One region of the Nocardiopsis mwathae genome, then DNA from elsewhere that is predicted to be linked to it. Evidence: predicted binding sites of a transcription regulator. Region 1 holds the regulator's gene; the other holds the start of a gene.
The links. The regulator HspR, encoded in region 1, represses chaperone genes until heat shock. The targets are predictions, from matches to a motif close to ANTTGAGTCNNNNNGACTCAANT.
Positions count from the first base shown of each region.

Region 2: lon (endopeptidase La) is a predicted target of HspR. The motif match lies at 2,218-2,240, and genes of this name have one in related genera.

Region 1 covers NZ_JACHDS010000001.1:4,608,635-4,624,467, forward strand. Annotated here, with positions in the region: gene HNR23_RS20170 (C40 family peptidase) at 1-276, opposite strand, end outside; gene HNR23_RS20175 (TetR/AcrR family transcriptional regulator) at 551-1,141, opposite strand; gene HNR23_RS20180 (MDR family MFS transporter) at 1,489-3,030, shown strand; gene HNR23_RS20185 (GNAT family N-acetyltransferase) at 3,084-3,533, opposite strand; gene HNR23_RS20190 (hypothetical protein) at 3,737-4,807, opposite strand; gene HNR23_RS20195 (gamma carbonic anhydrase family protein) at 5,180-5,707, shown strand; gene HNR23_RS20200 (hypothetical protein) at 6,132-6,401, shown strand; gene HNR23_RS20205 ((Fe-S)-binding protein) at 6,451-8,640, opposite strand; gene dnaK (molecular chaperone DnaK) at 9,078-10,952, shown strand; gene grpE (nucleotide exchange factor GrpE) at 10,990-11,718, shown strand; gene dnaJ (molecular chaperone DnaJ) at 11,849-13,012, shown strand; gene HNR23_RS20225 (heat shock protein transcriptional repressor HspR) at 13,018-13,446, shown strand; gene clpB (ATP-dependent chaperone ClpB) at 13,608-15,833, shown strand, end outside.
Region 2 covers NZ_JACHDS010000001.1:3,681,517-3,697,349, forward strand. Annotated here, with positions in the region: gene lon (endopeptidase La) at 1-2,206, opposite strand, end outside; gene HNR23_RS15850 (HIT family protein) at 2,385-2,876, shown strand; gene HNR23_RS15855 (ArsR/SmtB family transcription factor) at 3,024-3,425, shown strand; gene HNR23_RS15860 (SRPBCC family protein) at 3,415-3,915, shown strand; gene HNR23_RS15865 (hypothetical protein) at 4,005-4,445, opposite strand; gene HNR23_RS15870 (hypothetical protein) at 5,176-5,664, opposite strand; gene HNR23_RS27525 (RHS repeat-associated core domain-containing protein) at 5,683-12,192, opposite strand; gene HNR23_RS15880 (LamG-like jellyroll fold domain-containing protein) at 12,274-15,729, opposite strand.

The sequences.
Region 1 (15,833 bases):
TTCGACCGCACTGCCCTGGCGGAACTGGGTGAACGTGGTGCGCGAGAGGGCCTTCCCGGCCTTCTGGTAGGACCACTGCACCAGCCCCGAGCAGTCGAAGGACTTCGGACCACTCCCGCCGAACCGGTAGGGCTTGCCCACCTGGGCTTTCGCGTGGGCGACGGCGGCCTGGGCGACCTGGCTGGGTGATCCGCCGTCGTCGGCGGTGTCGGCGGTGTCGGCGGCGGCATCTGCACCGAAGGGTGATACCAGACCGAACGCGACAGCCGCCAACAAAGCGGATAAGGTGACCGCTGCTCGGGTCATGGGCCGAGGTCTTCTCCCCTGCGGAATCCGGGTCACATGCGTGAAGGCCGACATTTCCTTCCCCCCATCGTCACGTTCCTCCCCCCGCATTCCCCGAATGCGGCCGGAACAATTTCCAGGGAAACACAGGCCTTATATAGGCGAAGGAATGCGGACCCCCTCGGCGTGTCACGCTCCGATCGGCGCAGCGGACGCGGTATAGGGGCGGCGACGGAGAGCGGGCCGGAGGTACGGTCCGCGGCGCTCAGGCCGCGAACTCCTCCAGACACCGCTCGATAACGCAGGTCAGCCGGTCGGCCAGGTCGCAGGGGTCGAGGTCGGCGAAGGAGGTCCCGCCCTCGACACGCTTGACCACGCCCATGCCGAGCACCACACCGGCCACCAGCGAGGCCCGCGCCCGTGCATGGGGGCCGCCGAGGTATGCGGCCAGCGGCTCGATCAAGGCGTTCTTCAGCCGCTCCTCGTAGACCGACCGCAGGTCCGGGTCGCCCATGGAGTGCTCCAGCGCCCGCTGCAGCGGCGTGCCCGCGCCGAGAACGCGCCGCGCCACGTGTTCGGCCACACGCCGCGGCAGGGTGGCGCGGTCGCCTTCGAGGATGCCGGGAAACGCCGCGTCCTGGGCGATGACCTCGGCGAGCAGCCCCCGCTTGGCCCCGAAGTAGCGGTTGATGAGGGCGACGTTGACGCCCGCGTGGGCGGCGATGCTGCGCGAGGACACATGCTCGTAGCCCTCGCTGGTGAACAGCTCGCGCGCGCTGTCGAGGATGCGCTGGCGTGTGGCCGCACGGTCCCGCACTCGGCCTGAGCACGGTCCGGTGTCCTCCGGCCGTTCCATGTCGATCCTCCGTCGGTGTCCGCCGCTGTTCCCGCCCAGGTCGGAGCGGTCCGTCGCAACCTACCGGGGGTCGCCGGCCAGAGCGCAATCAGGCGACCCGGCTTGACAAGTCAACACTGTTTACTTATACCAGTAGTGATCCTATCGACCCATCTCTCGTCCCTTCGGGGTGCCGACGCATGCCCGCATTCACCTGATCGCTGCGCGGCGGACGGAATCGGGTCGGATCCATCGACATCCACGAACACGCTTGGGGGACACGCGGAGTGGTGGGACGACAGGCGGCCGAGGCCCGGCCGGACGAACCGGCGCAGCGGTCGACCGGGGCAGCGGCGGACGCAGAGCCGATGCCCCGATACACCCGGCGCCAGATCATCGAGGTGCTGATCGGGCTCATGCTCGCCGTGCTCACCTCGATGCTGACGAACTCGATCGTGGGCACGGCCCTGCCCACGATCGTCGGCGAACTCGGCGGGCAGGACCGGCTGGCGTGGGTGGCCAGCTCGGCCCTGCTGACGATGACCGCCACCACACCCATCTGGGGCAAGCTCTCCGACCTGTGGGGCCGAAAGCTCACCTTCCAGATCTCCCTCGTCATCTTCATCGTGTCGTCCGTCGCGGCCGGCTTCGCCCAGGACATGACCTGGCTCATCGTCGCCCGACTCTTCCAGGGCATCGGCACGGGCGGGCTCGCCTCACTCCCGCAGATCATCCTCGGCGACGTGGTGGAACCACGTGAGCGCGGCCGCTACTCCGGCTTCATCGGCGCCGTTTTCGGCGTCTCCACGGTCGCCGGGCCGCTCCTCGGCGGCTTCCTCGTCGACAGCCCGCTGGGCTGGCGCTGGTGCTTCTTCATCACCGTGCCGCTCGCGGTGGTCGCGTTCGTCGTCATCCAGCGGCTACTGCACCTGCCGGTGCGCCCGCGCGGCGACACACGGATCGACTGGTGGGGCGCCACCTGCATCGTCGGTGCGGCGAGCGCGGTCATGCTGGTGCTGAGCCTCGGCGGCAAGTCGTTCGCCTGGCACTCGGCGCCGACCTACGCGCTCATCGCCGCCGCCGTAGCCCTCACCATCGGCGCCGTCGTGGCCGAGCGGCGCGCGCACGACCCGATCCTGCCGCCGCGGCTGTTCCGGGACCGGACGTTCGTCCTCGCGTCCATCGGCTCGATGGCCATCGGCATGGGCATGTTCGGCGTGATGATCTACTTCCCGCAGTACCTGCAGATCGTCAAGGGGATGACCCCGACGGCCTCGGGGCTGATGACCCTGCCGCTGGTGGTCGGCCTGCTCGCGGCCTCGATCTCCTCGGGGATCGTCGTCAGCCGCACCGGCCGGTGGAAGGCCTACCCGGTCGTCGGCATGGTGCTGGTGGGCGCCGGGTTCTACGTGCTGACCCTGCTCAAGGTGGACTCCAGCCTCGTCCTGGTGGGCTTCGGCGTCGGACTCATCGGCCTGGGTATCGGGCTGACCATGCAGATCCTCATCCTGGCCACGCAGAACGCGCTGGACCGGGCGGACCTGGCTGCGGGGACCTCTGCGGTGACCTTCTTCCGCAATCTGGGCGGCGCGATCGGTGTCTCGGCCTTCGGCGCCGTGATGACCAACCGCCTGCACGATGAGCTCGCCGAGCTCGCCGCGAAGGCGGAACAGGCGCAAGCGGCGGCCCGCGCCGCCGGGCAGCAGCCGCCGCCCATGCCCGACATCTCCGAGTCCGCGCTGGGCTCCCCGGCGATCATCCAATCCCTGCCGCCCGCGGCGCACGACGCTGTGATCACCGCGTTCAACAGCGCGATGCACACCGTGTTCCTGCTCGGACTCCCGATCGCCGTCGTCGGCTTCGTGACCGTGCTGTTCTTCCGGCAGGTCCCGCTCCGCTCCGGACACTGACGCCCCCGAGCCCGCTCCCTGTGCTGCCCCGGGATCACCGGCAGGGGGTTGGGTCACAGGTAGCGGCGGAAGCCCTCCGACGAGGTGGCGAAGCCCATGGCCTTGTAGAAGCCATGGGCTTCGTGCCGTTCCTCGTGGGGAAGAAGTTCGATCTTGTAGCAGCCCGCGCGCGCCGCGCGGTCCAGGGCGTCCTCGATCAGGGCGCGTCCCACACCGCGCCGCCGACAGCCCGGGTCGACCACGACGTTCTCGATGATCGCCCAGGGCTGGGCGTCGTGCGTCAGGTTGGCGACCACGATCAGGTCGAGGGTGCCGATGATCTGCCCTCTGCTCTCGGCCACCAGCACACTGCGGTCGGGGTCGCTCTCGATGCGTGTCCACGCCCGGACAGCGGCCGAGGACATACGGACGGTGCCGCCCTGAGCGTGCGTCGCGTCGCCGAGATCCCGCAGGAGCCGCAGGATCGCGCCGAGGTCAGACCGGATGGCCGCGCGGATAATCATGGCTTTCGGCATCGTAGCCGACAGACGACGACAAGGCCGACGTTACCCCACAAGCCGTGACGAAAGGGCGCCGGGGGCGGGGCTGCCGAGCCCTCGTCCCCGGCGCCTCACGGCCCCGCTGACCAACGGTGTTCGTAAACGTGTGTGCTCCGCTTCGTTCCGGAGTCCCCGCGCCCCGTGCGACGCGGTGGGACGCACCCCACCTACGGCTTGATGATGCGAACGCCTTCGGCGCCGTCGGTGGTCTGCGGCTTCTGCGGGGCGGGCGCCTGCGGGTGCTTGTAGATGCCACCACCCGCAGCCGCGGGCGCGGCCGGCGCGGCGGCACCCTGCTCCGGGGAGGGACCCGCGTAGCGGGCGCCCTGCGGGCGCGGCGCGGTGCCCTGGTTCGCCGCCGTGGGAGCCCGGTCGACGGCCGCCTCGGGACCGTTCGGCGACTGCGGAACCTTGGCGGTGTCGGCGTTGGCGGCGTCGTCGGCCGGGCCGCCGCTCTTGGACTCCGGGGCCGGAGCCGGAGCGGGCTTGGACGGCTGGCCGGCGGGGGCCGCCGGGACGCCGGAGGCGCCCGACGCGGCGGTGGCCTTCTCGCCCGACGCCTTGATGTCCTCCTCGGACATGCCGGCCTCCAGCGGCCCGGCCGACTTCTCGGCCTTGAGCAGCTCCTCCAGCGTTTCGTGCATGTCGTTGAGCCGCCGGACCGCCTCGTTGTGGGTGGCGGTCAGGGTGGCCAGCCGACGATCGGCGGTCTCGTTGATCGTCTTCGCGCGCGCCTCGGCATCGCCCAGGCGACGCTCGGCGTCCTGCTTGGCCTGCGCGCGCAGCTGCTCGGACTCCTGCTTGGCCGTGCCGACCATGTCGTTGGCCTCGGAGCGGGCGCTGGCGACCACGCGCTCGGCGTGCTCCTCGGCGTCCTTCTTCCGCTTCTCGGCCTCTTCCTCGGCCTTGGTACGGATCTCGTTGACCTCTTCGTCGACCTTGGCGCGCTTGTCCTTGGCCTCTTCCTCGGCGATGCGCAGGATCGTGGACATGCGCTCGCTGATCTGCTCGTGCTCGGGCTTGACCGCGGCCTTCTCCTTGGCCTCGGCCAGCTCGCGGCGGAGCTGCTCCAGTTCGTCGTGCGCTCGCGCGAGTCGCTCTTGCAGGTCGCGAATCTGGTTGTGGTTGCGGACGACGAAATCGTCGACCTGGCGCTTGTCGTAGCCGTTCTTTCGAACGGTCGGGAAGGCCTCGTCGCGGAGTAGGTTCGGCAGAATGTCGTTACTGTGTTCGTTCATGTCCTAATCAACCAGGTTGGGCGAGTCGGGGAAGGCCACTCGGACCGCCTGACCAGCGTTCCCGTCCGAACCGCCAGAACACATCGGCGACGTGCGATGACACCGATTGCCCCGGGGCTTCGGGTGTACCGGGAGACAGAGGCGCAAGAGCCCGAGTCCAGTGCGAAGCGTGACGTTGTGAACACCGTGGAACCGACCACGGTAGTGGCCGGCCCCCGCCCCCTCAATAACCCGGGCGGGTAGTGGACCGTGCCGACCCATCGTGACCACCGTGCTCATCCTCCTACTAAGGTATGCGGGATCACGCACGCGCGGGGCTGAGTAGGGCATATTTCATCTCCGGATCCGCGCCGACACGCGAGGAGTCGCGACATGAACGGACCCCTGGTGGGCGACGGCCCGTTCGGTTCGCCCGATATCCACCCGGGCGCCTGGATCGCCCCGGGCGCGGTGGTCGTGGGCCGCGTCCGTATCGGCGATGAGAGCAGCGTCTGGTACGCATCGGTGCTCCGCGGCGACACCGAGGACATCGTCGTGGGTGAGCGATGCAACATCCAGGACCAGTGCGGACTGCACGCCGACCCGGGCGAGCCCGCCGTGCTGGGTGACCGCGTCAGCCTGGGCCACAAGGCGATGGTGCACGGCGCCGTGGTCGAGGACGGCGCGCTGGTCGGCATCGGCGCCACCGTCCTGGGCGGCGCCCGGGTGGGGGCCGGGGCGCTCGTCGCGGCCGGCGCACTGGTTCCCCCGGGCAAGACCGTGCCGCCGGGGACGCTCTGGGCCGGCGTTCCCGGAAAAGTCATCCGCGAACTCACCGACACCGATCGCGAAGTCTTCGCCGAGACGCCGGAGAAATACGAACGGTACGCGCGCGATCACCGCGGAGTCACCTGGCGCTAGCGCCATTCTCAGGAACCGAAATCGCCTATACGGACCGTTCCTCATCGGTCAGGGGCCTCCGGGGCTACCCGCCGGGGCCCTGCTCAGCCGCGGCGTTCCCACCGACCGTATTGTGCGGCCACGCTGGGGACATGGCGGGGATATCGCGCGGCCGAATCGGACGACACGCCCAATTCGACACCGATGATGTGATGATTCGGCCGCTGCGCATGACTACTTCGACGCTGACCCGAGAATGGCCCGTCCGAGTCATGCGGCGCGAGGCTACCGGCGCGTAGCCTAGAGTGCGAGGCTGGATATCGGGCCCGAATTTCTCTCGACCCGAGCGGCGACGACCCTGACGACGGCACGGGCAACGGTGTCCGGCCGTACGCACAGGACGGGTCGCGTCCTCCCGCAGCGCTTTCGACGGAGGTGGGCGCGCTTGGATTCCGATATCGACACGCGCCTGCACGACCATGTCGCGCTGGCCGAGATCGAACTCTACGCCGAGGTACTGAGCGCCGTGGCCGCCGCCGAGGAGCGCCTCAGCGTGGAGGAGATCGACCGGGTACTCGGCGTACGCCCCGCCGTACTCGACGACGGGCCCTGCGCGGTACTGCCCGCGGCACCGCCCGTCGCACCGCCCCACTGCGCCGCGCCCCGCCCGCGCAGGTCGCAGCTGCCCACCGGGCCCGGCACCTGCCGGAACTGAACGACCGCGGCGGCCCCTGAGCAGGGGCCGCCGCGGTGCGTCGGGTGGATCAGGCGTTCTCCTTCTCCGGCTCGGCACCGCTCGCGGGTGTGTCGCCCTTGATCGAGCGGAGCAGGAGCTGCGAGACGTCGACGACCTCCAGGGTCTCCTTGGCCTCGCCCTTCGACTTCTTCTCGTTGATCGCATCACCCAGCATGACCTGGCAGAACGGGCACGCGGTGGAGACGGTGTCGGGGTTGGTCGTCAGCGCCTCGTCCACCCGCTCGGTGTTGATGCGCTTGCCGATCCGCTCCTCCATCCACATCCGGGCACCGCCGGCGCCGCAGCAGAAGCCGCGCTCCTTGTGCCGGTGCATCTCCTGGGTCCGGATACCGGGGACCTGCGCCATGATGTCGCGGGGCGGCGTGTAGACCTTGTTGTGGCGGCCCAGGAAGCACGGGTCGTGGTAGGTGATGTTCTCCTCGATCGGCTGCACCGGGGTGAGGCGGCCGTCCTCCACCAGTTTGGCCAGCAGCTGGCTGTGGTGGATGACGTCGTAGTCGCCGCCCAGCTGAGGGTACTCGTTGCCGAGCGTGTTGAAGCAGTGCGGGCAGCTGGCCACGATCTTGGTGGCGCCGACCTCGTTCAGCGTCTCCACGTTCTGCTGCGCGAGCATCTGGAAGACGAACTCCATACCCAGGCGGCGGGCCGGGTCACCGGTGCACGCCTCCATACCGCCGAGCACGGCGAACTTGACCCCGGCCATGTGCAGCAGCTCGGCGATGGCCTTGGTCGTCTTCTTCGCACGGTCCTCCAGGGCGCCGGCGCAGCCCACCCAGAACAGGTACTCGGTGCCCTCGGGGAGCTTGTCCTCGACGACGGGGACCTCGAAGTCCAGCTCGGAGATCCAGTCGAGGCGCTTGTCCTCGCTCATCCCCCACGGGTTGCCCTTGTTCTCCAGGTTCTTGAGCAGGGTGTTGGCCTCGGACGGGAAGCTGGACTCGATCATCACCTGGTAGCGGCGCATGTCGAGGATGTGGTCGACGTGCTCGATGTCGACCGGGCACTGCTCGACGCAGGCGCCGCAGTTGGTGCAGGCCCAAAGGACATCGGGGTGGATGATGCCCCCCTCCTCCTCGGTCCCGACGAGCGGGGCGCCGAGCAGGGAGAGCACGTCGACGTCGGAGTGGGCGGCGTCCTCCTTGGCCTTCTCCTCCAGCGTCTCGGCCGTGATGCCCTGCAGGAGGTAGGGCGCCTTGGCGTAGGCGTGCTCCCGCAGGTCCATGACCAGCTTCTTGGGGGACAGCGGCTTGCCGGTGTTCCACGCGGGGCACTGCGACTGGCACCGGCCGCACTCGGTGCAGGTGGTGAAGTCGAGCAGGCCCTTCCAGGTGAAGTCCTCGATCTTGCCGACGCCGAAGGGGTCCTCGTCGGGGTCGGCCTCCTCGAAGTCGAGCGGCTTCTCACCGGTCTTGTCCATCATCTGCTTGGCCGGGCCGAGCGCGACGCCGCCGTCGGGGTTGCGCTTGAAGTAGATGTTGACCGGCGCGGTGAACCGGTGCCACCCGATGCCCATGGTGAGAATCCAGCCCAGCACCATGAAGAACATCCAGGAGATGATCAGCTTGAACGCGGCCACGAGCGCGAGCCCTGCCTCGCTCGGCGGCAGCACGGCGCCTACGGCGTGCGACACCGGGGTGGCCCACACGGGGAACGGGAAGTCGCCGAGGGCGACCTTGAAGCCGCGGATCACGAAGATGGAGACGAGCAGGCCGATGATGTAGGCCTCGACGTAGTAGGCCTGCCAGTGCCGGGAGTTCTCGAAGCGGGAGGCGCGGCCGAGGGCGCGGGGCCCCTTCACCTGCCGGTAGATCGCCAGGCCGACGATGGCGGCGAGGCTGACCGCGGCGATGACCTCGATGGCCAGGCCGTAGATGGTGAGGTCGTAGATGATCGGGAGGTGGAAATGCGGGTTCCACACCTCACCGTGCGCCTCGGCGACCGTGAACGCCAGAAGCGGGAACGAGATCATCACGAACCAGTGCGCGACGCCGATCCAGCGCCACTTGAGCATGCGCGTGTGCCCGAGTGTCTCGATCAGCGTGGTCGTCAGTCGCTGACCGAAGGGTCCCTTGCGCTCGCCTTCGATCGGGCGGCCGATGCCCACGGTGCGCACCATATGGCGGATGCCAATGGCGAACACGGCCACTCCGACCAGGGCGAAGGCGGTCGTGATGATTCCCAGGATCATGTAGAGCATCGCCCGCGGCCTCCCATCCTGCTGTCGTGCTCCGGTGCGCCACACACCGGAGGTCGATCAAATGTTACTAGCGAGTAATGCCTGGCGGACCAACGGCCCCGCCACTGATCCACACCGGCGCGCCCCCTGGTCCACCTGGGCGGCCCGCCCCGCGCCGGGCGCACACGGCGCGGCCTTCGCAGTGATCAGCTGCCTCCTACGGTAGTGAGCCCCTCCCCCACGGCCGCCACAAAGGTTCACCTCACCCGCGTGTCCCCCACGCCGCCCATCCCGCGCACGGCGGATGATCCGCCTCATCCGGGAACAACCGAGCCGATCCCACCGTTGTACCCGGACGTAAGCAACATTGAGTCTCCTCGACTCAAGTGATTTGACAAAGGCCCCCCGACGAAGCAAACTTTCGCCTGTAAGACTCAACTTTGACGGAGGACGTACTCATGGCACGTGCGGTCGGTATCGACCTGGGGACGACGAACTCGGTCGTCTCGGTCCTGGAGGGCGGCGAGCCCACGGTCATCGCCAACGCCGAGGGCGCGCGGACCACCCCGTCCGTCGTTGCCTTCGCCAAGAACGGTGAGGTGCTCGTCGGCGAGGTGGCCAAGCGTCAGGCGGTCACCAACGTCGATCGGACCATCCGCTCGGTCAAGCGCCACATCGGCACCGACTGGAAGACCGAGATCGACGGCAAGACCTTCAACTCCCAGCAGATCAGCGCCTTCGTGCTGCAGAAGCTGAAGAGGGACGCCGAGGCCTACCTCGGCGAGGAGGTCACCGACGCGGTCATCACGGTTCCCGCGTACTTCAGCGACGCGCAGCGCCAGGCCACCAAGGAGGCCGGGACGATCGCGGGCCTGAACGTCCTGCGCATCATCAACGAGCCCACCTCCGCCGCGCTCGCCTACCACCTGGAGAAGGAGGAGGAGGCCACCATCCTGGTCTACGACCTCGGTGGCGGCACCTTCGACGTCTCCCTGCTGGAGGTCGGCGACGGCGTGGTCGAGGTCAAGGCCACCAACGGCGACAACCACCTCGGTGGCGACGACTGGGACCAGGCGGTCGTGGACTGGCTGGTCGAGCGCTTCAAGAACGCCAACGGCGTCGACCTGGCCAAGGACAAGATGGCCCTGCAGCGGCTCCGCGAGGCCGCCGAGAAGGCCAAGATCGAGGTGTCCAGCTCCAGCGAGTCGGCCATCAACCTGCCCTACATCACGGCCTCGGCCGAGGGACCGCTGCACCTGGACGAGAAGCTCACCCGCGCCGAGTTCCAGCGCCTGACCGCCGACCTCCTGGAGCGCACCAAGCAGCCGTTCCACCAGGTCATCAAGGACGCCGGCATCAGCGTCGACAAGATCGACCACGTGGTCCTCGTCGGCGGCTCGACCCGTATGCCGGCCGTCGTCGAGCTGGTCAAGGAGCTGACCGGCGGCAAGGAGCCCAACAAGGGCGTCAACCCCGACGAGGTCGTCGCCATCGGCGCGACCCTCCAGGGCGGTGTCCTCAAGGGCGAGGTCAAGGACGTCCTGCTGCTGGACGTGACCCCGCTGTCGCTGGGCATCGAGACCAAGGGCGGCGTGTTCACCAAGCTCATCGAGAAGAACACGACCATCCCGACCAAGCGCTCGGAGATCTTCTCCACCGCGGCCGACAACCAGCCGTCGGTGCAGATCCAGGTCTTCCAGGGTGAGCGCGAGATCGCCCAGTACAACAAGAAGCTCGGCGTCTTCGACCTGACCGGCCTCCCGCCGGCGCCGCGCGGCGTCCCGCAGATCGAGGTCACCTTCGACATCGACGCCAACGGCATCGTCAACGTGACCGCCAAGGACCTGGGCACCGGCCGCGAGCAGTCGGTGACCATCTCCGGCGGGTCGTCGATGAGCAAGGACGACATCGACCGCATGGTGCGCGAGGCCGAGCAGTACGCCGAGGAGGACCGCAAGCGCCGCGAGGAGGCCGAGGTCCGCAACAACGCCGAGTCCCTCGTCTACCAGACCGAGAAGGTCATCAAGGAGAACGAGGACAAGATCCCGGCCGAGGTGAAGTCGGAGACCGAGGCCGCGGTGGGCGAGCTCAAGACGGCGCTTGAGGGCTCCGACGTCGAGGCGATCCGTTCCGCGAGCGAGAAGGTCGCGCTGGCCAGCCAGAAGATCGGCTCCGCGATCTACGGCCAGGGTCAGGCCGCGGGCGCCGACGGCGCCGCCGCGGGTGCCGGCGCCGGTGCGGCGGGCGCGGACGCCGGGGCGCAGGCCGACGACGACGTCGTCGACGCCGAGATCGTCGACGAGGACAACGGCAAGCGGAACGGCAACGCCTGATCCGTCCGGTACGCGGAAGTCAAGGAGGCGCAAACGAATGGCGCTGCCGGAGAACGAGAACGGTCACGAGCAGCAGGGTCCGGTGATCCGCGACAAGCGTCGCATCGATCCCGAGACCGGTGAGCTGCGTGTCCCGGAGGAGGCCGCGGAGGCGGCCGCCGACACGGCGGCCGCGGCGGGGGCCTCCCCCGCCGACGCGGCTGAGCTCGCCGAGGCCAAGCAGCAGGTCGCCGAGTTGACGAACGACCTCAAGCGGTTGCAGGCGGAGTACGCCAACTACCGCAAGCGGGTCGATCGCGACCGCGCCGCCGTCCGGGAGCAGGGGCTGGCCCAGGTCCTGGTCGAGCTCCTGCCGATCCTGGACGACATCGGGCGGGCCCGTGACCACGACGAGCTCAACGGCGGGTTCAAGTCCGTCGGTGAGGCGCTGGAGTCGGCGGTCACCAAGCTGGGGCTGAAGAAGTACGGGGAGAAGGACGACGAGTTCGACCCCACCGTGCACGAGGCCCTGACGATGGTGCCGATGCCGGGTGTCACCACTCCGAAGGTGATCGAGGTGTTCCAGCCCGGGTACATCATCGGCGAGCGGGTCATCCGCCCGGCCCGCGTGATCGTGGCCGGCCAGGCCGAGGGCGAGGACGCCGAACCGCAGGAGGGCGCGGACGGGGCGGCGCCGGCCGCCGGGTCCGCTGCGGCCTCCGCCCCGGAGGACGCGGCCGATGCGTCGGCCGCCGAGTCCGGGTCCGACGGCGAGGACAAGAAGTAACGAGTGAGCCGCCCCGGGTGCCACGCGGCGCCCGGGGCGGTGAACCAGCGGATGCAGTGGGCAGGATCGGTAGCAGCGGACCGCACCGCCCGACCGGCAACGAGCGCAAAGCGGGAGAAGGCAGACGTCGATGAGCACCAAGGACTACCTGGAGAAGGACTACTACAAGGTCCTCGGAGTCTCAAAGACGGCCACGCAGGACGAGATCAAGCAGTCCTACCGCAAGCTCGCGCGGGAGAACCACCCCGACGCCAACACCTCCGACCCCAAGGCCGAGGAGCGCTTCAAGGAGATCTCCGAGGCCTACAGCGTCCTGTCGGATGAGCAGCGGCGCAAGGAGTACGACGACGCGCGGTCCCTGTTCGGCGGGGCCTACCAGCCCGGCGGGGGAACCGGGCCGGGCGGCTTCGACCTCGGCGACCTGTTCGGGCACGGCCCCGGAGGCGGCGGTGGCGGGGGTGCCGGTGGCGAGCGGCTGAGCGACCTGTTCGGCGGGCTGTTCGGCGGCCGCGGGCGCACCACGACGCGGTCGCGCCGCGGTGCCGACGTCGAGACCGAGACCCGGCTGTCGTTCACCGAGGCGGCCCAGGGCGTCACCCGGTCGTTCAAGCTGACCAGTGACGCCGCCTGCGCCACCTGCAAAGGGACGGGGGCCCGGGCCGGGTCCGCACCGCGGATGTGCCCCAGGTGCACCGGCACCGGGCACGAGAGCAAGCCGCTGGGAGGGTTCTCCCTGTCGGAGCCGTGTGCGGAGTGCAAGGGGCGCGGGCTCGTCGTCGACGACCCCTGCCCCGTCTGCAGCGGCAGCGGCCGGGGGAAGAGCACCCGCACGGTCCAGGTGAGAATCCCCGGCGGGGTCTCCGACGGCCAGCGGATCAGAATCAAGGGCAAGGGCGCGCCGGGTGAGCACGGGGGACCGGCCGGAGATCTCTACGTGGTGGTACATGTGCAGCCGCACCCAGTGTTCGGCAAGACCGGTGACAACCTGACGATCACCGTCCCGGTGACCTTCCCCGAGGCGACGCTCGGCGCCGACGTGCGCGTGCCGACCCTCAACGGCATGCCGGTCACGGTGAAGATCCCCCCGGGCACCCCGAACGGGCGCACGTTCCGGGTCCGGGGCAAGGGGGCCGACCGGCGCGACGGAACCAAGGGCGACATGCTCGTCACCGTCGAGGTGTCGGTGCCCCAGGCGCTGAGCGAGGACGCCCGCGCGGCCCTGGAGAAGTTCCGGGCCGCGACAGCGGACCAGGACCCGCGCCGTGACTTGGAGACGCGGGCGAAGGGAATGTGAATGCCATGACCGACCGAGGGTTCGGCGAGGACATCCCGGTCTACGTGATCTCCGTCGCCGCGGAGCTGTCCGGGCTCCACCCGCAGACGCTGCGCCAGTACGACCGGCTCGGCCTGGTCTCTCCGGGCCGCGCCGCCGGGCGCGGGCGCCGCTACTCCATGCGCGACGTCCAGATGCTGCGGGAGGTGCAGCGGCTGTCCCAGGACGAGGGCATCAACCTCGCCGGGATCAAGCGGATCCTGGAGCTCCAGCGCGAGGTCGCGGAGCTGCGCGAGCACCTCTTCCACCTGCGCAACGAGCTGGACGCGGCGCGCACCGCGGTGGCCCGGCGGCTGGCGCAGACGGGCCCGGTGGAGAGCAACGAACTGCTGCCGATCCGGCACACCCGGGTGACGATCTTCAACACCCCGCCGACCGTCGACGACGACCAGTAGACCTCCCCCTGCCCTCCGTCGGTCTCGGGAGATCGGTGCGGATCCCGACGTGGATTCGCACCGATCTCCCGAGACCGACGGAGGGCGGAACGGGGCTGGAGCCGATCGTCCGGATTGCACCACCACTACGACCGACACTGCTGTTAGGGGGCGGCGAAGCCATGAACTACAAACTCACGACCAAGAGCCAGGAGGCGCTGTCGTCGGCGATGCGGCGCGCCACGTCGGACGGGAGCCCGCAGGTCGAACCGCTGCACCTGCTCGCCGCCCTCCTGCACCAGGGCGAGGGCATCATCCGCCCCCTCCTCAAGGAGGTCGGGGTGGACCCGGGCCGGTTCGACACCGCGGTCGAGCAAGCCATCGCCGGACTGCCCAAGGCCCAGGGCAGCACGGTCAGCGCGCCGAGCAGTTCGCGGCAGCTGATCATCTCGCTGAACACCGCCGCGCAGCGCGCCCAGCAGATGGAGGACGAGTACGTCTCCACCGAGCACCTGCTGGTCGGGCTGGCCGCCGACGGCGGCGAGGCCGGGCGGCTGCTCACGGACGCCGGCGCGACGCCCGAGGCGCTGCTGGAGGCGTTCGACCGGGTGCGCGGCCCGGGCCGGGTCACCACGGAGAACCCCGAGGAGACCTACCAGGCGCTGCAGAAGTACGGCATCGACCTGACCGAGCGGGCGCGCGCCGGTGCGCTCGACCCGGTCATCGGCCGCGACTCCGAAATCCGCCGGGTCGTACAGGTGCTGTCCCGCCGTACCAAGAACAACCCGGTGCTCATCGGCGAGCCCGGTGTCGGCAAGACCGCGGTGGTGGAGGGGCTGGCCCAGCGCGTCGTCGCGGGGGACGTGCCCGAATCGCTGCGCGACAAGCGGCTGATCGCGCTGGACCTGTCGGCGATGGTGGCCGGTGCGAAGTACCGCGGCGAGTTCGAGGAGCGGCTGAAGGCCGTCCTGAACGAGATCAAGGAGAGCGACGGCCAGATCATCACGTTCATCGACGAGCTGCACACCATGGTGGGTGCGGGCGCGGCCGAGGGCGCGATGGACGCGGGCAACATGCTCAAGCCGATGCTGGCCCGAGGCGAGCTTCGCATGGTCGGAGCGACCACGCTGAACGAGTACCGCGAGCGCATCGAGAAGGACCCGGCGCTGGAGCGCCGCTTCCAGCAGGTGCTGGTGGGCGAGCCGTCGGCCGCCGACACGATCGCGATCCTGCGCGGGCTCAAGGGCCGCTACGAGGCCCACCACAAGGTGCAGATCTCCGACCAGGCGCTGGTGGCGGCCGCGACCCTGTCGGACCGCTACATCACCGCCCGTTTCCTCCCGGACAAGGCCATCGACCTCGTCGACGAGGCGGCGTCGCGGCTGCGCATGGAGATCGACTCCCGCCCGGTGGAGATCGACGAGCTGCAGCGCACCGTCGACCGGCTCAAGATGGAGGAGATGGCGTTGGAGAAGGAGTCCGACGCCGCCTCCCTGCAGCGGCTGGAGCGGCTGCGCGCCGACCTGGCCGACAGGCAGGAGGAGCTCAACGGGCTCATCGCCCGCTGGGAGCAGGAGAAGGCCGGGCTGAACCGGGTCGGTGAGCTCAAGGAGCGCCTGGACGACCTGCGCACCCAGGCCGAGCGCGCCCAGCGCGACGGCGACTTCACCGAGGCCTCCCGGCTGATGTACGGGGAGATCCCGCAGCTGGAGAAGCAGCTGGAGGAGGCGTCCTCGGCGGAGGAGGCCGAGAAGGAGTCGGGCTCCGGCGCCCCGACGATGGTCAAGGACGAGGTCGGTGCCGACGACGTCGCCGATGTCGTGTCGTCGTGGACCGGGATCCCGGTCGGCCGCCTGATGGAGGGCGAGACCAGCAAGCTCCTGCGTATGGAGGACGAGCTGGGCAAGCGCCTCATCGGCCAGTCCGCGGCGGTGGCCGCCGTATCGGACGCGGTGCGCCGCGCCCGGACCGGTATCTCCGACCCGGACCGCCCCACCGGCTCGTTCCTTTTCCTCGGCCCCACGGGTGTGGGCAAGACGGAGCTGGCCAAGGCGCTGGCGGAGTTCCTGTTCGACGACGAGCGCGCGATCGTGCGCATCGACATGAGCGAGTACTCCGAGAAACACTCGGTGTCCCGCCTGGTCGGCGCGCCTCCCGGCTACGTCGGCTACGAGGAGGGCGGCCAGCTCACCGAGGCGGTCCGGCGCCGCCCCTACACGGTGGTGCTGCTGGACGAGGTGGAGAAGGCGCACATCGAGGTCTTCGACACCCTGCTGCAGGTCCTCGACGACGGCCGCCTCACCGACGGCCAGGGCCGGCATGTGGACTTCCGGAACACCCTGCTGATCCTCACCTCCAACCTGGGGTCGCAGTTCCTGGTCGACCCGTCGCTGGAGAACGGGGCGAAG
Region 2 (15,833 bases), 930 kb from region 1:
AGCGCGCGGCGCGCCCGGACAGCAGGGAGGCCAGCGCCGTGGTCATGGTGACGCCCGCGCTCGGGCCGTCCTTGGGGATCGCGCCCGCAGGGACGTGGATGTGCACGCCGCGGTCCTTCAGGTCGCCCACCGGCAGCTCCAGTTCAGCGCCGCGCGAGCGCAGATAGGACAGGGCGATCTGGGCGGACTCCTTCATCACGTCGCCGAGCTGCCCGGTCAGGGTCAGCCCGTTCGCGCCCGACTCGGCGTCGGCCAGGGAGGCCTCGACGAACAGCACGTCGCCGCCGACACCGGTCACCGCGAGCCCGGTGGCCACACCCGGGACGGCCGTCCGATCCGCCGACTCGGGGGTGTGCTTGGGGCGGCCGATGAAGTCGGCCAGGTCGTCGGCGCCCACCGGCACGGGTAGCTCGCGCTCGCCCAGCGCCTCGCCCGCCGCGACCTTGCGCAGCACGCGGGCGATGGTCCGCTCCAGTCCTCGCACGCCCGCCTCGCGCGTGTACTCGGCGGCGATCCGGCGCAGCGCATCCTCGCCGAACTCGACCTCGGAGGCGTCCAGGCCCGCCCGCTCCAGCTGGCGCGGGAGCAGGTGGTCGCGGGCGATGGTGACCTTCTCGTCCTCGGTGTAGCCGTCCAGCTGCACCAGCTCCATCCGGTCCAGCAGCGGGCCGGGGATGGTCTCCAGCGCGTTGGCGGTGGCCAGGAAGACGACGTCGGACAGGTCGAGGTCGACCTCCAGGTAGTGGTCCCGGAAGGTGTGGTTCTGCGCCGGGTCCAGGACCTCCAGCAGGGCGGCCGTGGGGTCGCCGCGGAAGTCGCTGCCGACCTTGTCGATCTCGTCGAGCAGCACGACCGGGTTCATCGAGCCGGACTCCTTGACGGCCCGGACGATGCGGCCCGGCAGGGCGCCGACGTAGGTGCGCCGGTGGCCGCGGATCTCGGCCTCGTCGCGGACGCCGCCCAGCGCGACCCGGGTGAACTTCCGCCCCATGGCGCGCGCCACGGACTCACCCAGCGAGGTCTTGCCGACACCGGGCGGGCCGACGAGGGCGAGCACGGCGCCGCTGCGCCGCCCGCCGACCACGCCCAGGCCCCGGTCCTCGCGGCGCTTGCGCACCGCCAGGTACTCGACGATGCGCTCCTTGACGTCGTCGAGGCCGGAGTGGTCGGCGTCGAGGATGTCGCGGGCGCCGGCGATGTCGTAGGCGTCGTCGGTGCGCTCGTTCCACGGCATGTCGAGGACGGTGTCGAGCCAGGTGCGGATCCAGCCGGACTCGGGTGAGGAGTCGCCGGCCCGCTCCAACTTGTCGACCTCGGCGAGGGCGGCCTTGCGGACGTGCTCGGGGAGGTCGGCGGCCTCGACACGCTCGCGGTAGTCGTCCTCCTCGCTGCCGGGCTTTCCGGACAGCTCGTTGAGCTCCTTGCGGATCGCCTCCATCTGGCGGCGGAGCAGGAACTCGCGCTGCTGCTTCTCCACGCCCTCCTGGACATCGGCGTCGATGGTCTCGGCGACGTCGAGCTCGGCCAGGTACTCGCGGGTCCACTCGCTGAGCAGGCGCAGCCGTTCGGCGACGTCATAGGTCTCCAGGAGCTGCAGCTTCTGGGCGGTCTTGAGGAACGGGGAGTACCCGCCGCGGTCGGCCAGCCTGCCGGGGTCGTCGAGCTGCTGGATGCCGTCGAGGATCTGCCAGGCGCCGCGCTTCTGCAGGTAGGTGGTGAGCAGTGTCTTGTACTCGCGGGCCGCTTCGGTGACCTTCCCGGGGTAGCCGCCCTCGGGCGCCTCCTCGGTGTGGATGTCGACGGACACCCACAGGGCGGCGCCGGGGCCGGTGGTCCCGCTGCCGACGCGGGCGCGCGCGGTGCCGCGGAGAACGGCGGCGGGTTCGCCTTCGGGGGTGCGGCCGACCTGCTCGATGACGGCGACGGTACCGACACCGGCGTAGGAGCCGTCGATGCGCGGCACGATCAGCACGCGCGGCTTGCCGGCCTTGGTTCCGCTGTTCACCGCGTTCCCGGCCGAGGTGATGCCGGGGACCTTGGCCCCTCGGTCGTCGCCGGTGTCTCCGGCGCTCCCCGCCTGTGCGGCGTCGATCGCGGCGCGGACCTCGGAGGCGGAGATGTCCACGGGCACGACCATGCCGGGCAGGACCACGTCACCGTCGAGGGGGAGAACGGGCAACGTCACGCTGGACTGGGCTTCACTCATCAGACCCTCCTTGTTGAGTCACTAAGACTCAATAAAGGAGAGTCGGGTTTTGTTCCCCTGCGCGTGTTCGCCGTGAGCGATCACGTGGGAGTGTGCGGTGGGCGTTCCGGGGACGAATGCGGAAGAGCGCCGCGCGCACCAGGGCCGCAGGGCGCGGAAGCCGGGAGGGCGGTCGACCATGACGGGTTCGCCGGACGGGGACGGGTGGACGCACGACCGCGTGGGGGCCGCGCGCCGCGGCGAGAATCCGATGGTGCTGCTGCGGATGCGCACCGGTTGGGCGGTGATCGGCGACACCCAGCACCTGCCGGGGTACTGCGTGCTGCTGTTCGACGGGGAGGCCGATCACCTGACCGACCTGACGCGCGCCCGGCGCGCGGAGTTCCTGTTCGACCTCGCCCTCCTCGGCGAAGCCGTGGAGAACGCATGCCGGGCGCGGGATCCGGAGTTCTCCCGCATCAACTACGAGGTACTCGGGAACCACTGGCCGCACCTCCACGGACACGTGCACGCCCGCTACCGGTGGGAACCGGACCGATTCCGCGGCGGCCCGGTGTGGCGCTACGGCGTCGAACGGTACGCCGAGCAGCACCGCACCGGCCCCGAGCACAGCGACCTGCGCGCACGGCTGGCGACCGCGATCACGACCATCACCGCCGGGGCCTACTGACGGCCGACGGACCTGCCCTGCCACAGCCGGCCGAGGCAGGGCGCAGCCGGGCGGACGGCCGAACACGTCTCCTCCCCCTCTTGACCGCTGCACCCCCGACGTCGATACTCAACCCATAAGTTGAACAATCGAGAGGTTGAATAGGGTATGGCAGAGGATCAGCTCAGCCTGACGTTCGCCGCACTCGCCGACCCCACCCGGCGGAAGATCCTGGCCCGCCTGGCCGAGGGTGAGGCGACGGTCAACGAACTCGCCGCGCCCTTCTCCGTCAGCCTCCAGGCGATCTCCAAGCACCTGAAAGTGCTGGAACGCGCCGGCCTCATCAGCCGCGGCCGCAACGCCCAGTGGCGGCCCTGCCGACTGGAGCCGGCCCCGCTGCTGTCGGCCTCGGAGTGGATCGAGCGGTACCGCGCGAGCTGGGAAGAGCGGTTCGACCGGCTCGACCAGGAGATCAAGAAGCTCCAGCAGCGCATGCAGGCCAACAACGAGAACCACGGGAATCAGCAACAGGACCGACGGCACGAAGGGAACGAGCACCATGACCGATAAGCCCGACCCGACCGACAGGACCGAACTCATCGTCGAACCGGGCCGCCACGACATCGTGGTCACCCGCGTCTTCGACGCCCCGCGCGAGGTGGTCTACGCGGCGTTCACCGACCCCGAACTGGTTCCCAAGTGGTGGGGGCCCTACGACCACACCACGGTCGCCACCCGCGCCGAGGTCCGCCCCGGCGGCCAATGGCGCTACATCAGCCGCGACCCGGAGGGCAACGAATACGCCTTCAAGGGCGTCTACCACGACCTCGTCGCTCCCGAGAGCGTCGTCTCCACCTTCGAGTTCGAGGGTGCGCCCGGCCACGTCGAACTCGACACCGCCACCTTCGAGGAGATCGACGGCAAGACCCGGTACACGAGCGTCTCCGTCTTCCAATCCATCGAAGACCGCGACGCCATGGTCGCCTCCGGCATGGAATCCGGCCTCCGCGACACCCTCAACCGCTTCGCAGCTCTCGTCGAGGGCACTGGAGCCCGCTAGGAAATCGTGGGCCGGGCACCGAACACCACCCGACCCACGATCGGGCGACCCTTATCGACACCGGACTCAGAAAGAAGCCCGACCTATCTCTAGTCGCCCTCTCGTTCGATCGAGAAAGAAGGAAACCCCAAAATAAAAATACACAAAACCATGGCAAGTGTGGTGATCCAATCATACCCCAGACCCCCTTTCATGTGCCTGCCCCATATTCCCGAAAAAGCTGCTAGCGCAATTGAGAATCTTACACCCGAATATGGACGCACCACTCTCCCGATCAGCACACTTAATGAGACAGGGCCCTCCGCAATCCGCCCCGGCGACCCGGGAGCAAGAACATGCCCTTTGCTTTCCAAAAAAGCAGCCGCCACCGCAAAGAGAAGCCAGATCGCGAAGTGTAAAACCCGAGAAACATGATAGATCCCGACCCCCACGCCCACTAGGAGGACGATCACCACAAAGAACGAGCACCCATTCATGCGCCCCCATTTCAGAATCCAGGCATCAGAATCCTGTCGGAGTTCAATATTCAAGGCAACCAATAGGCCCAGATGATGGAATCAGGCGACTTCCAGGGATACGGGTACGTCCCGCTCCGACAGAAACCGAAGAAGGGAAGGCAAGCAAGAACGACAAGACGTGGAATTCCGAGATATCAGGGATTCGAGCACCGGCCGGGCGGGCGATCGCCTGGATCAATTCTTGGAATATCCTACACACCGACCATCGGCATCCCTTGAGTACTTACGCGACACCGCTTCAAAGCGACCATTGGAGCTTGGGGCATTTCTTCACTTTGATTTTCCAATAAGCCTCTTTTGCTTGCTATAATCCAGCAATTATTTGCGCAACCCCCACAGAATTATCAAGCCAGACGCCACCACGAAACCAGCCCCTCCCCAATACCGCGAGAAGTACTTCAGAATCAACGGCTGCTTCGAATATCCTATCACCACCTTCTCTAACTTCTCATCACTAGCGCAAAGAACCCAGAGTCCAATAGCCCCGAGCAACAGACCCAACACCAGACCCAGCGCCACGTCCGCCATCCGCACACCCTCACTTTCCCAGCCAAAGCCCCAGAGTTAGAACAGGCGATCCGCCCTCCCATTAGGGTGGATTCCACCCATATTTGGTGTCGATCTGGAACACTGCAAATTCTCCAATTTCAGACCCGAAGTCTCCAGTTCCAGTTATAGAAATAGCTTCGCTAGAAGACATATGGCGCATAGTGAAGATGATTCAGGCTTTATTCGACCCGAGTCACCCATACCTCGACATCCCGTCCCATGTGAGTATCACAAGCAAGGAAATGGATATCGATGCAACATAGGCACAAACATAAACAGCCCTCGACATCGCCTGAAAAAGAGATTCCTCGGAGTAGCCTAGACTCCACAATCTAAATTTTTCTATGCCAAACAGAACCATCTGCGAGGCCTTATAGAAGAACAAAACCAATCCCAGGCTCATGACCAGAACAGGAACACCAGATCCAATGATCTTGAGGAGATTCGCCAGGGAGTGCGCTACGGGTATCGAGAAGCAGCAGACAGCAAAAGCAAACCAGAACTTGGTTCCATATATGAACTCAGCAGACTCGCAGTCCACCCCCTCATTCGAGGCCTTTCTCCCTCCCTCCCTCAGCTCAAGCAGCGGCCTGCGGAGCGAAGGAACTAGTTTACCGACACACCAATGAGGAATGCCGAACACACCAAGATCCCGAAATTCCCAATGCTTCACACTTCTCACTCAATCTACAGTCGAAGTTCAGGAGACATCTCCATAGATGGATCTAGCCGTGTTGAAACCTCCATATGCGAAGTCTACGCGCGAACTCCATTCAGCAAGCGGCCCAAAAGTCTTGTTGTGGTTCCTATACTTAGATGCGTTTTGCCTTCTGCTCTTCTTATACACCTTCCCCTTGCTTCCACCAATGCCCTTGGGATACCAGTCCGCTAGCTCCTTGTAATACTTCCCTCTTGACAATAGGTATCCCGCACCTCTCCCTGCGCCAAATGTACCGGCAGCTATCATGTCCCAATACCAGCCTTCTTCGTCATTGAAGAACTTGTAGGTGGCCCTGCCAGCCGCGATCCCTGCCGCTCCTACCGCGCAGAGTGCACATCCGAACATACCCGCCACGCCGAGAACGAGTCCGGCATCATCCAATGCCTGGCCCCAATTGAAGCCACCGCCCTTGTGGGTATATCGATTGACGGCCCAGTCTCCGACCCCGCTCTTACTCTTGTTGAGAGCTGCACCCCTGGGGTCGGCGTAGGAAGTGTTGGCATAGGGGTCGACCCGCGGCTTCGGCTTGGACTTCGGCTTTACGTAACCCGGCTTGTAGGAGGGGTTCTTCTTGTATACGAGCCCCTTGCCCTTTCGAAGGGTGGGGACGTAGGGCTGCCTGTAGCGCGGGGTGTAGTAGTGGGAAACAGGGATTGCCGCGCCGTAGTAGCGATACTGCGTGGTCTGACGCTTGATGTCGTCGACGTCTCGGCGCCCGGACGGCCCTGAGGAGGGCCTGACAGTGTAACCCCCCGGAAGCAGCAGGCCGCTCGGGTCGCTCCATGACACAGGGTTGTTGTTGGAGTACGCGTAGCCGTTCATCTGCTGGGCGTCGTGGATATCCAAGATCGGGTCCACCGAGATGAAGCGGCCGAGGGTGGCATCGTACATCCGGGCGCCCAGTTGGGCGAGGCCGGTGGACTCGTCCTTGGTGCCTCCGACGAAGCCCTTGTCGCTGGGCCACGTGCCCGTGGATCCCCGTTCCTCACCGAAGGCGGTGAAGCGGCGCTGGACGGTTTCACCGCTGGCTGCGTCGACGGCCAGCAGTCCGGTCCCGTGGTGGTCCGAGGCCAGCCAGTGCAGTTTGCCGGAATTCTCCTTCACCGCGACGGTCTCGCCGCCATGCTGGTAGAAGCGTGTCGCCTCGACAGTGTCGTCGCCAGCGGTCCACTGAACCTCCGTACCCGGGAGGTACAGCGTGGTCACCGGCCCCTCGCGCCGGATCAAGCGGTCGCCGTCGGCGTCGTAAAGGTAGTCGGTCTCGGTGGCTCCGTCCTTGACCTTGACGAGTTCGCCTTCGGCGTCCCAGGTGAGCTCCTGGTCCTTGTCACCGGTCACACGGCGGGTCATGTTGCCCGAGACGTCGTACTCATAGGTCGAGGTCTCTGTCTCTCCGCCACCGGAGCTTTCGACCTTGGCCACGCCGTGTGCCGGCCCCTGGCCCTCTGCAGGCGCCGTGTAGCTGCGCACGATGCCGCCGGAATCGGTGTGTCGAACCTCTTCGGTTCGGTTGCCCGTCGCGTCGTAGGCGTAGGAGTGCCAGTAGGGGGCTGCCCCACCCAACTCATCGGTGGACGGCTCGCCCTCACAGGCGGTCTCCCCGTCGGCGTTCGGGGTCCACGCATCCGTCAGGCGGCGCTGGTGGTCGTAGGTGAAGCACTGGACGTCCTTGAGCAGGCCTTCTGCGGTCGGCTCATCGCTGATCCGGAGGATGTTGCCGATGTCGTCGTAGTCGTAGCTCTGCTTGCTCAGTGATCCACTGCCCGCCTGCGGCGTGACACTCGCCTCGGACAGCCGGTCCGTGGTCAGGTCATAGTCGTAGGTGACCCATGTCTTCTTGCCACCGGCGAAGGCCCCCAGGCTGAACTCACGCTGCGTGAGTTTGCCGACCTTGCTGTACTTGACGCCGGTGACGATCCGGGACAGGCCCTTGACCTCTGTCGGGCGTCCCAGGTCGTCGTATCCGTATGCGATCGCTTCCTTATCAAGGCCGCCGACCTTCGGCAAGGTCTCGCCACCCACACTGCCGTCGGCCTTGAAGTGGCGGGAGAAGTTGTAGGTTCCCGCGAGTTCTCCTTCCCTGGCCGGGACGGTGATCCTCTCCCATAGCGGCCGGTTCAGCTTGTCGTAGCGGACGACCTCGGAAGTGTAGGCCTCACCCTCGACGTAGCGAGTGGAGGACGTCAAGAGCCCCTTGGCCTTGGTGTCGTAGACCCACTTGGCACGCAGTGCACCCTCGGCCGAGTCGTCACGCCGCTCGGTCACGCGGCCGAGGGCGTCGTAGGCCTGGACGACTGTCTCCCCGCGGGCGTCGGTTCCGGAGACCTCGCGGTCCAGCGCATCGTAGGTGAACGTGGAGGTCCCGGCATCGGGGTCGTCCTCCTTGACCTTCCGCCCACGCAGGTCGTAGGTGTACCGCCAGGTGTAGCCACCCGGGTCGGTCACCGTGGCGATCTGGTCGCTCTTGGCATAGGTGTACGCGGTGGCGTCGTAGTCGCCTTCGGGCGTGGTCCCGTGGTGACGGCGTACCTCGGCCGTCCGGCCGCGCGCGTCGGTGATGGTGGTCGTCCCCGTCCCGCCATCGGGCACGGTGACCTTGGTCCGGTCTCCCAGGTGCTCAGTGCTGGTCCGCCAGCGCTCGGTGCCTCGCGCGACGTGGATGACATCGGTCGCGCGGCCTGCACCGTCGTACACGGTCTCGGTCTGGCGGTCGATCTCCTTGTCGTTGTTCACAACGAACAGCGACTCGCCGGGGTCACCATCACTGAAGTACGGCTCACGCTTCTTGACCTGGAGTCCCCGAGAATCATGGAAGACGTCGGTCAGGACGCGGCCGCCGACTCCACTCGGCTCCTGTGTCTGGCGGAGCCGCAGCATCCCGTCATAGAGCTCGTAGCTGGTGATGTATTCCCCGGCCGGGTTGAACCTGTGCGTGACGACAGTGGTGGGCGCATCGTTGCGCACGTTGTACTCGAACTTCAGGTTCGGGTCGGGGTGGTCGGCCTTGGCCCGGTCGGCAAGCCACACCTGTGTCAGGCGCCCCAGCGGGTCATAGGTGAGGTCGGTGCGGTTGCCGTTGGCGTCGATCTCGGCTGTTGCGCTGGACCGGACGTCGAGGTGCTTGGTCGCGGTGTGGCCGAGCGGATCGGTCGTGGTGACGGTGGTCGCCGCACCGCCCTTGAGCGCTGCCGTGTACTTGGTCGCGGTGGTGTTGCCGAGTGCGTCGGAGTCCGTCAGGACGCGCCCGTAGGAGTCGTAGGTGGTCTCGGCCGTCGTCTGGTACTTGGGGGTGTCGCCGTTGTAGTCGGCGATGCGTTCGGTTCGGGTGGCGAGGCCCCGTGTGGGCGCTTCGCCGAACTTCTTGCCGTCGTAGGAGGTCCGCTCGTCACTGATGACGTCGTCGGGACGTGAAACGGAGTTTCCGCACCCGGCATCCACCGTCTCCACGCGCGCGACGGTGTTCAACAGCCACTTATCGGTGTTGCGCGCGTAGGTGATGCGCGTACAGCGGTCATCGCCCTTGTCAGTGACATCGCCCTGGTCGTTGGTCCGAGTGACGAACCCGTGGTCATCGAAGGTGTTGACCGTCTTCGTCCTGCGCCACCCCTTCTCCAGCGCCGTATACACTTCCGTGGACTCGATGTCCGTCAGGTGGGCGCGCACCGTCCCCCACTTGTAGGTGCGCTCGGCGGTCTGTTTCTTCCACGGTGTCGTGATGGTCTTGGTGACCACGTCACCGCCCACGCCGTTGCGGGTGATGACCTCGCGTGTCTGCCCGTTGAAAGCGGCGTGGTCGGTCTTCTTGCCACCCTCGGAGTCGGTGATGCTCACCGAACGCTTTCCTGAGGGCTGCTTGTCACCGTCCATCCCTCGGTAGAAGAGGTGCTCGGTCTCCGTTCGGGTTTCGTCGCCTCGGCCCTGACGGACCTTCACCCTCTCGAAGCCGCGAAACTGTGACCAGGTCTTACGCTTCTCCGGGACGATGCCGTCGGCGTCGTCATAGTGCCAGGCGGCACCACCCACGTAGGAATAGGACGTGAGCACATCCGGCTGGTCGGCGACCAGGTCGCCCTCGACGATCTCCGTGACGACATACTTGTGGAACCAGTCCGTCAGCTCCTCTTCGCCCTCAGGCGTCCAGATCACCGGATAGCAGCGCTTGGTGTTCTCATGCGGTTTCGGGGTGGAGCCGGCCCTGCACTGCGGCGCCGAATAATTGACATGCACTTCCCCACCGGTCTCGGTGTAAATCGCGGTGATACGCCGCTTCAGCATGGGCGCGAGGCCGTCCCGGGTGGAGTCCACCCGGTTTTCGAACTCGGTGCCGTTGAATGTGATCTTGGGGTAGGACGCTTTGCCACCAACGTGGCCGGTGTGTGCGATGGACTCCAGCCACAGTGCAGGGTCCGTGCCATCGCCGGTCTTCGGAAACCTGTGCTCCAACTTCCAGGAGTCGACGGTGGCGTACTTGTCGCCGTTGTGCACCTGGGTGGTGACCTTGTCCAGCTTCTTGGTGGACCAGAAGGACGGAGAGTGCTTACCAGCGCACTTCTCGCCCTTCTTGCACTCCTGGTCGGTGGGCACGTCCGGCCAGTGCTTGGCGTTGGCCTTGGTGCGCTTGGACGGCGCGCAGTCGAAGCCGCCAGTGGGGATGCACCGCTCGCCGACGGAGAAGCTCACCCGAGCCGGGGCTGTGCCGTAGACGTCGTCAGACCGCAGGCCGTACTCGATCCGCTTGAGGTAGCCACCGCGTGTGTAAGGGGTGGCGGTGCTGGTGAAGTTGCGGCCGTAGTAGTTGGTCTCCTTCCCGTAGTAGTAGGTCATGACGTTGCCGTGCACGTCGACCACGTAGTCCAGGTTCCACTTGTAGGCCTGCTGGCACCACGAGTCGGCGAAGGACGAGGCGTGGCACGGCTCGCCCTTGTCGTTGCCGTAGACCGGGACCGTCCAGGCCGAGTTGGTCTCGGGCTTGCCCGAGGACCAACCGGGCAGGCGGTTGCGGCCGAAGAAGTACTGGGTGCCGTCGGTCGTGGTGACCTTCCAGTACTCGCCGTCGTTGTCGCCGTTCTTCGCACCGGTCAGCCGCTCGATCTTGGAGCCGTCGTCGTTGCGCGGGTGCCAGTTCCCGTCGGAGTCGATGATCAGCTCGGTGGAGGTCCCGTTGAGCGACATCGTCGCGTTCTGCCGACCCCAGCACTGGTCCGGGACGTCCTTGCCATCGTCCTGGCACAGCTTGTAGCGCCGCTCGATGTAGCCCGGCTGGTACTCGAACCCCTCACCGATCCAGGAGGTCTGGTTGTTGGAGGAGGCGGTGCGGCCGTCCACGCTCTGCGAGGAGTAGCCGAGACTCAGTTGGGGGATGAGGTCCCCAGCCACGCCAGGAGCGGCCATCGGGTAGGACCAGGAGAAATCGCCGGTCTGCACTCCGACGTTCCATTTCGAGGAGGGCGCCAGCGGGGTGGCGGAGTAGTCACCGGTCCCCTTGCCGCTCCCGCCCGCAGCCGTCACGGCAAGCAGTGTCCCGGCGCGCGGCGCGGCAGGAGCCACTGCCTTCAGCGTCTGCGTTCCCGGGTCGTTCACCGCTCCCAGGTCGACACTCGCCCCGCAACCACCGCCGACACAGTCATCCAGAGCCAGGAGTCGCAGGCGAGAACCGTAGTCGCCACCGTAGGCGGACGCGAAGTCGGCATAGTTGACGCCGACCTGGACGGGACCGACCTCATCACCGCCATCGGTCCGTGTCAGGCGCAGCAGGAGGCCATCGACGCCCATCCGTTCGGCCTGCCCACGGTCGAGAATCTGCAGCGAGGCATCCTCGACCGGCTCGGACTCCGTAGTGACGTCCTCGGCGGACTCCTCTTCCTGTGTGGAGTCTTCTTGCGCCTCCGGCTCCTCGGCTCCGTGCTCTGCAGAGTGATCGGAAGGATCGTCCAGGGGGGACGAGTCCGGGCCGTGCTCGGTCTCCCCGGCGTCTTCGGGCTCTCCGGCCTCATCCGCAGGGGCGGGGTTCCTCTCCGAGGGTCCAGGCCGGGGCTGTGCGAGGGCGTTCCGCGTATCCCCGCTGTCCCCGGCTGTGCCTTCGTCCCCATAGCCCTCGCCGAGCGGGTGCTGCCAATCCCTCAAATCGTCGTCGGAAGCAGGACCGAGGGACACGGTCCCGGACTCATTGGCGTCTGGCGCTGTGAAGGTTTCCGCATGGTCCGCATCGGTTCCTGGGTCGAGCCGTACTGACTCCGGTTCGGGCCACTCCGGCTCATCCAGCTCGGTTGCCGTCGTGGCCTCCGCGTCCTCGTGGTCAGGCACGCTCTGGACCACGTCAGTTCCTGGGACCGCGGCTTCCTCCTGGGTGCCGGGTCGGTGGTTGTTGGCGATCGCCGATGCGGGGAGCGCCGAGAGCAGTCCGCCGACCATGAGCAGCGACAGGCCATAGGTGATCGCACTCCGTGTTCGCGAACGCGGCGGCACGGTCGTCCGGGGGATGTCAGACACAGGAGTCCTCCTGGCCCTACGGACTGCTCTCCGCAGAGCCTTACGACAGCGGGGGGTGGTCATGTCGAGGTGGATGGTGAGCTACGGCATGGCCACGGCTCCCTGGATGACCTGCTCTATGTCGAGTTGGTCGAGCACGCCCTGATACACGTGGACCTCGTCGATGTCGCCACCCCAGGCACCCGCGAGTCGTCCTTCGAACCGTGCGGCACCGATCACCAGAGGCCCGTTCGCGTGCCAGGGGGTTTCCTGTGCCGCTGTCCCTTGTCGTTCGCCGTTCACATAAAGGGCGATCTCGCGGTTGGTGTGGTCGTACGTCGCAGCCAGGTGGGTCCAGGTGCCGAGCTCCGGTTTGTTCCTCGAGAGGGCGCGCGGCCAATCCCTGGCTCCCTCTGTGTCGGACGGAGCCATCTTCAGCACCCAGTTGTCCCAGTCGTAGGTGTTCTGCTGGCCGAGGTAGAAGCCGCTGTTCGACTTGCCGTCCTGGGAGACGGCGGTGGAGTTGGTGCCGGTCTCGTCCAGGCGCACCCAGGCGGCGACGCTGAAGCTGCGGTCGGTGCGGATCGCCGGGGAATCGGTGGTGATCCGCTCATCGGTACCGTTGAGGGTCACCCCACTCGACATGGTGTGGTCGTTCTCCGCCCTCCCCCACGCGGTCTCGGGGTCGCCATGCAGGGTGCCGATCAGCCCGTGGTCGCTGGAGTCGGCCACCGATGTGCCCGACGTCTCGTCCAGCTCCCAGCGGCCCTCCAACATCGGCGGACGGTTCGCGAGCCTCCACGTCTCGGGCTGCTCTTCGCTTTCGCCAACGGTTTCGTCGAGCACTGCGCGGTCCCAGACACGGACGTCGTCGATGGCGCCGGGCCAGGCTCCGCCGTCTGCACCCCGGTACTTGTCACCGCCGATCACCAGGGAGCCATCCGCCCGCCAGGGGCTCGTCACGGTGGCGGTACCGGACTGCCTGACCCCGTCGACGTACAAGTTCGCCTGACCGGTGGCGGAGTCGACGACAGCCAGAAGGTGCGTCCACACTCCGACCTGGGCAGGGTCGTCGGAGGGGACGGTCGCCCAGCCTGGAGCGTTGTGGGCGTCAGCGGGAGGCATCCTGAACACCCAGTTATCCCGACCCTGGGTGGCCTGGTAGCCGAGTATGAAGGCACTGTTGACATCGCCGTCCTGGGAGACCGCGGTGTGGTTTCCGTTCTTGCCGTCCAGTCGGACCCATGCAGCGACACTGAACGTCGTGGAGGTGTCGACCACCGGCCCCTCGGTGGCCAAACGCCCGTTCTCGCCGTCGGTGGCCACAGCGGTGCCGTTCAGTCGGTGCGAGGCGCCTTCCACCGCGCCCATCCTTCCGCGGGTCCACTCCACCCCGCCGAATCCCGCCGCAGCACGCCCACTCTTCGCCGAGTCTGCGGCTGTCCTCCCTTCACCCTCGTCGAAGGTGAAGTGCGCGAGGGGGTTGCTGGGCGGTGCGACGGTGAAGGTGTAGACGAGCACGCAGTCCGATGAGTTGCCGTGCGCATCGCTCGTGCGGGCATGGATGAGATTCGGCCCCGCCATCCGAGGCGTGATCGTCGTGGTGACCGAACCGCCGGGTGTGGACGGGGTGATCTTGGTGGAACAGGAGGCGTCGTTGACGCTGTAGTGGTAGGCGGCCGCGTCGTCCACGCCGTTGGCGGAGAACGTGAACTCGCCCGGTTTCCCGACGGTTCCGGTCTCCGTGTGTCCAGCGGGGTAGTCCTCGGAGGTCACCTTGGGGCCGGTCTCCGGGTTGGTGGTGTCGATCTTGATGTAGCACCAGTCGGACCACGGGTAGCCCCACACGGTCTGGTCGTGGGCGATCGCCCTATAGCCCAGCAGCTCTCCTTCCGGGAGGTTCCTGCCCGTAGCGCTGTAGTAGCTGCCCTTGGGCCACTTGGCGACGTCCTTGTAGGCGGTGTCCACGTGTCCGACACGGTCGCCCTTGCCCTCGATCTTCCACTCGAAGCGGGTCTTGAGCTTCTGGCCGTACCAGTGGGAGTCGTAGTCGCGCGTATAGGCGCGGAAGGTCGGCGAGGTGGTGTTGATCAGCCGCGGCTTCTTCGGGTCCGTGGAGCACACACCGCCGTGGGAGTCCGACATCTTGGCCGTCGAGGGCTGCTCGGGCTTGTTGTTGAACCTGACCACGAGCTTGGGGTTCTTGGCGAAGCGCCGCCAGTCCCAGTTGGAGCCCGACACCCTCTCGTTGCCGTACAGCCCGTAGGTCACCGACTGGTGCCCGGCCTGGGCCGCCGCCCGGTAGGCCTGGGTGGCGTCGAACTCCACGCCCTTGCCGCCGCAGGCCGGGCGGCCCTTGTCGACGTTGACCGTGTCCTGCTTGGTCATCTTCCCGGGCTGCTTGTTCCACGTCGTCTTCGACGAGAGCGCGTAAGTGCGCCACAGGGTGAAGGTCGCGTTCGTGCAGCCGAAGGCGTGGGTGACCTCGGCTCGCAGGGTGGCCGACTGGATCGTGGTCGTGGGCTTCTTGGTGCGCTCAAAGACGCTGAACCGCCAGAACGCCCGCTTGGTGTGGCCGTACTGCGGCTCATAGCCCACACCGGTGTCCTTGTCGGATCGGTTGTAGTACACGGTCGAGGGGTACTTCTTGTCGACATAGGCCCAGGCCTTGCGGCTGACCGACACCGACGGGTCGATGTAGACGGGGTACTCCGTCTTCGGGTCGGTCAGCATCGCGTGGTCAGGCACCAGCTTGATCGACGTCGGCGTCGTCCTGGCCTGCAGGAGCGCGGTGCGCGCGCCAGTGGCGGCTCGGTTGTTCAGTTCCTCCTCGGGGATGTCGTCGCCGGAGGAGTCCCACATCGCCGGGCTGGAGGCGGTGAACACCGACTCGCCGCCGTTCTCGCCCAGCGCTTCGAGGTTGCCCGCCTCATCGGCGTCCATCCGCACCCCGGTGGTGCCCAGCGCCAGCTCCAACTCGGCCAGCTCGGGGTTCTCGGCGGCCTCGCGGGTGTGCACGACCAGCACCTGGGAGAACCCGTCGGTGCCCGCGGTCAGCACCAGGTCGACCCCCGGCAGCACGTCAGCGTAGGTCGCCCGGTCCTCGTCGAGTTCGGGTGCGGGCAGCTCGCCGGGCCAGTCCAGCTCCACGGCCTTGGATCCCAGCCCCACCCGGGCCATGGGCACCTCCCCGCCGCCCGAGAACACCACGTCGGCCGACACCGCCTTCGGACGCACAGTCCCATCACCGGATGTCTCCAGGGTGGTGTCGATCGGAACCCAACCGCCCGGCGTGCGCACCCGCTCAGGCACCGCCGACTGCTCCAGCGTGAACGACCCGTCCGGTTCGGCGAAGACCTGCGACCGCTCGTCGGTCGCCGATTCGATCTCGACCCGCTCGCCCGTGGTCGCGGCCTGTGCGGCGGCGGAACTCCCTTCGGCGGCGTTCGGCGGCGCGTCGGGATCATCTGCTGCGCGCTCATCGGCGGTGGCGCCAGGGGCGGTGAGAACCGTGGCCATGACCGCGACAGCGACCATGACGGACATCCGGCGGTACATGGGGTGATTCCGTCCAGTAATCAGAGTGGGAACACCGACATGCCACCGAGAAGCGTGAGGAAGCGCGCGGCGCCTGAATCGGACGTGAAGCTAACAGTTCACCC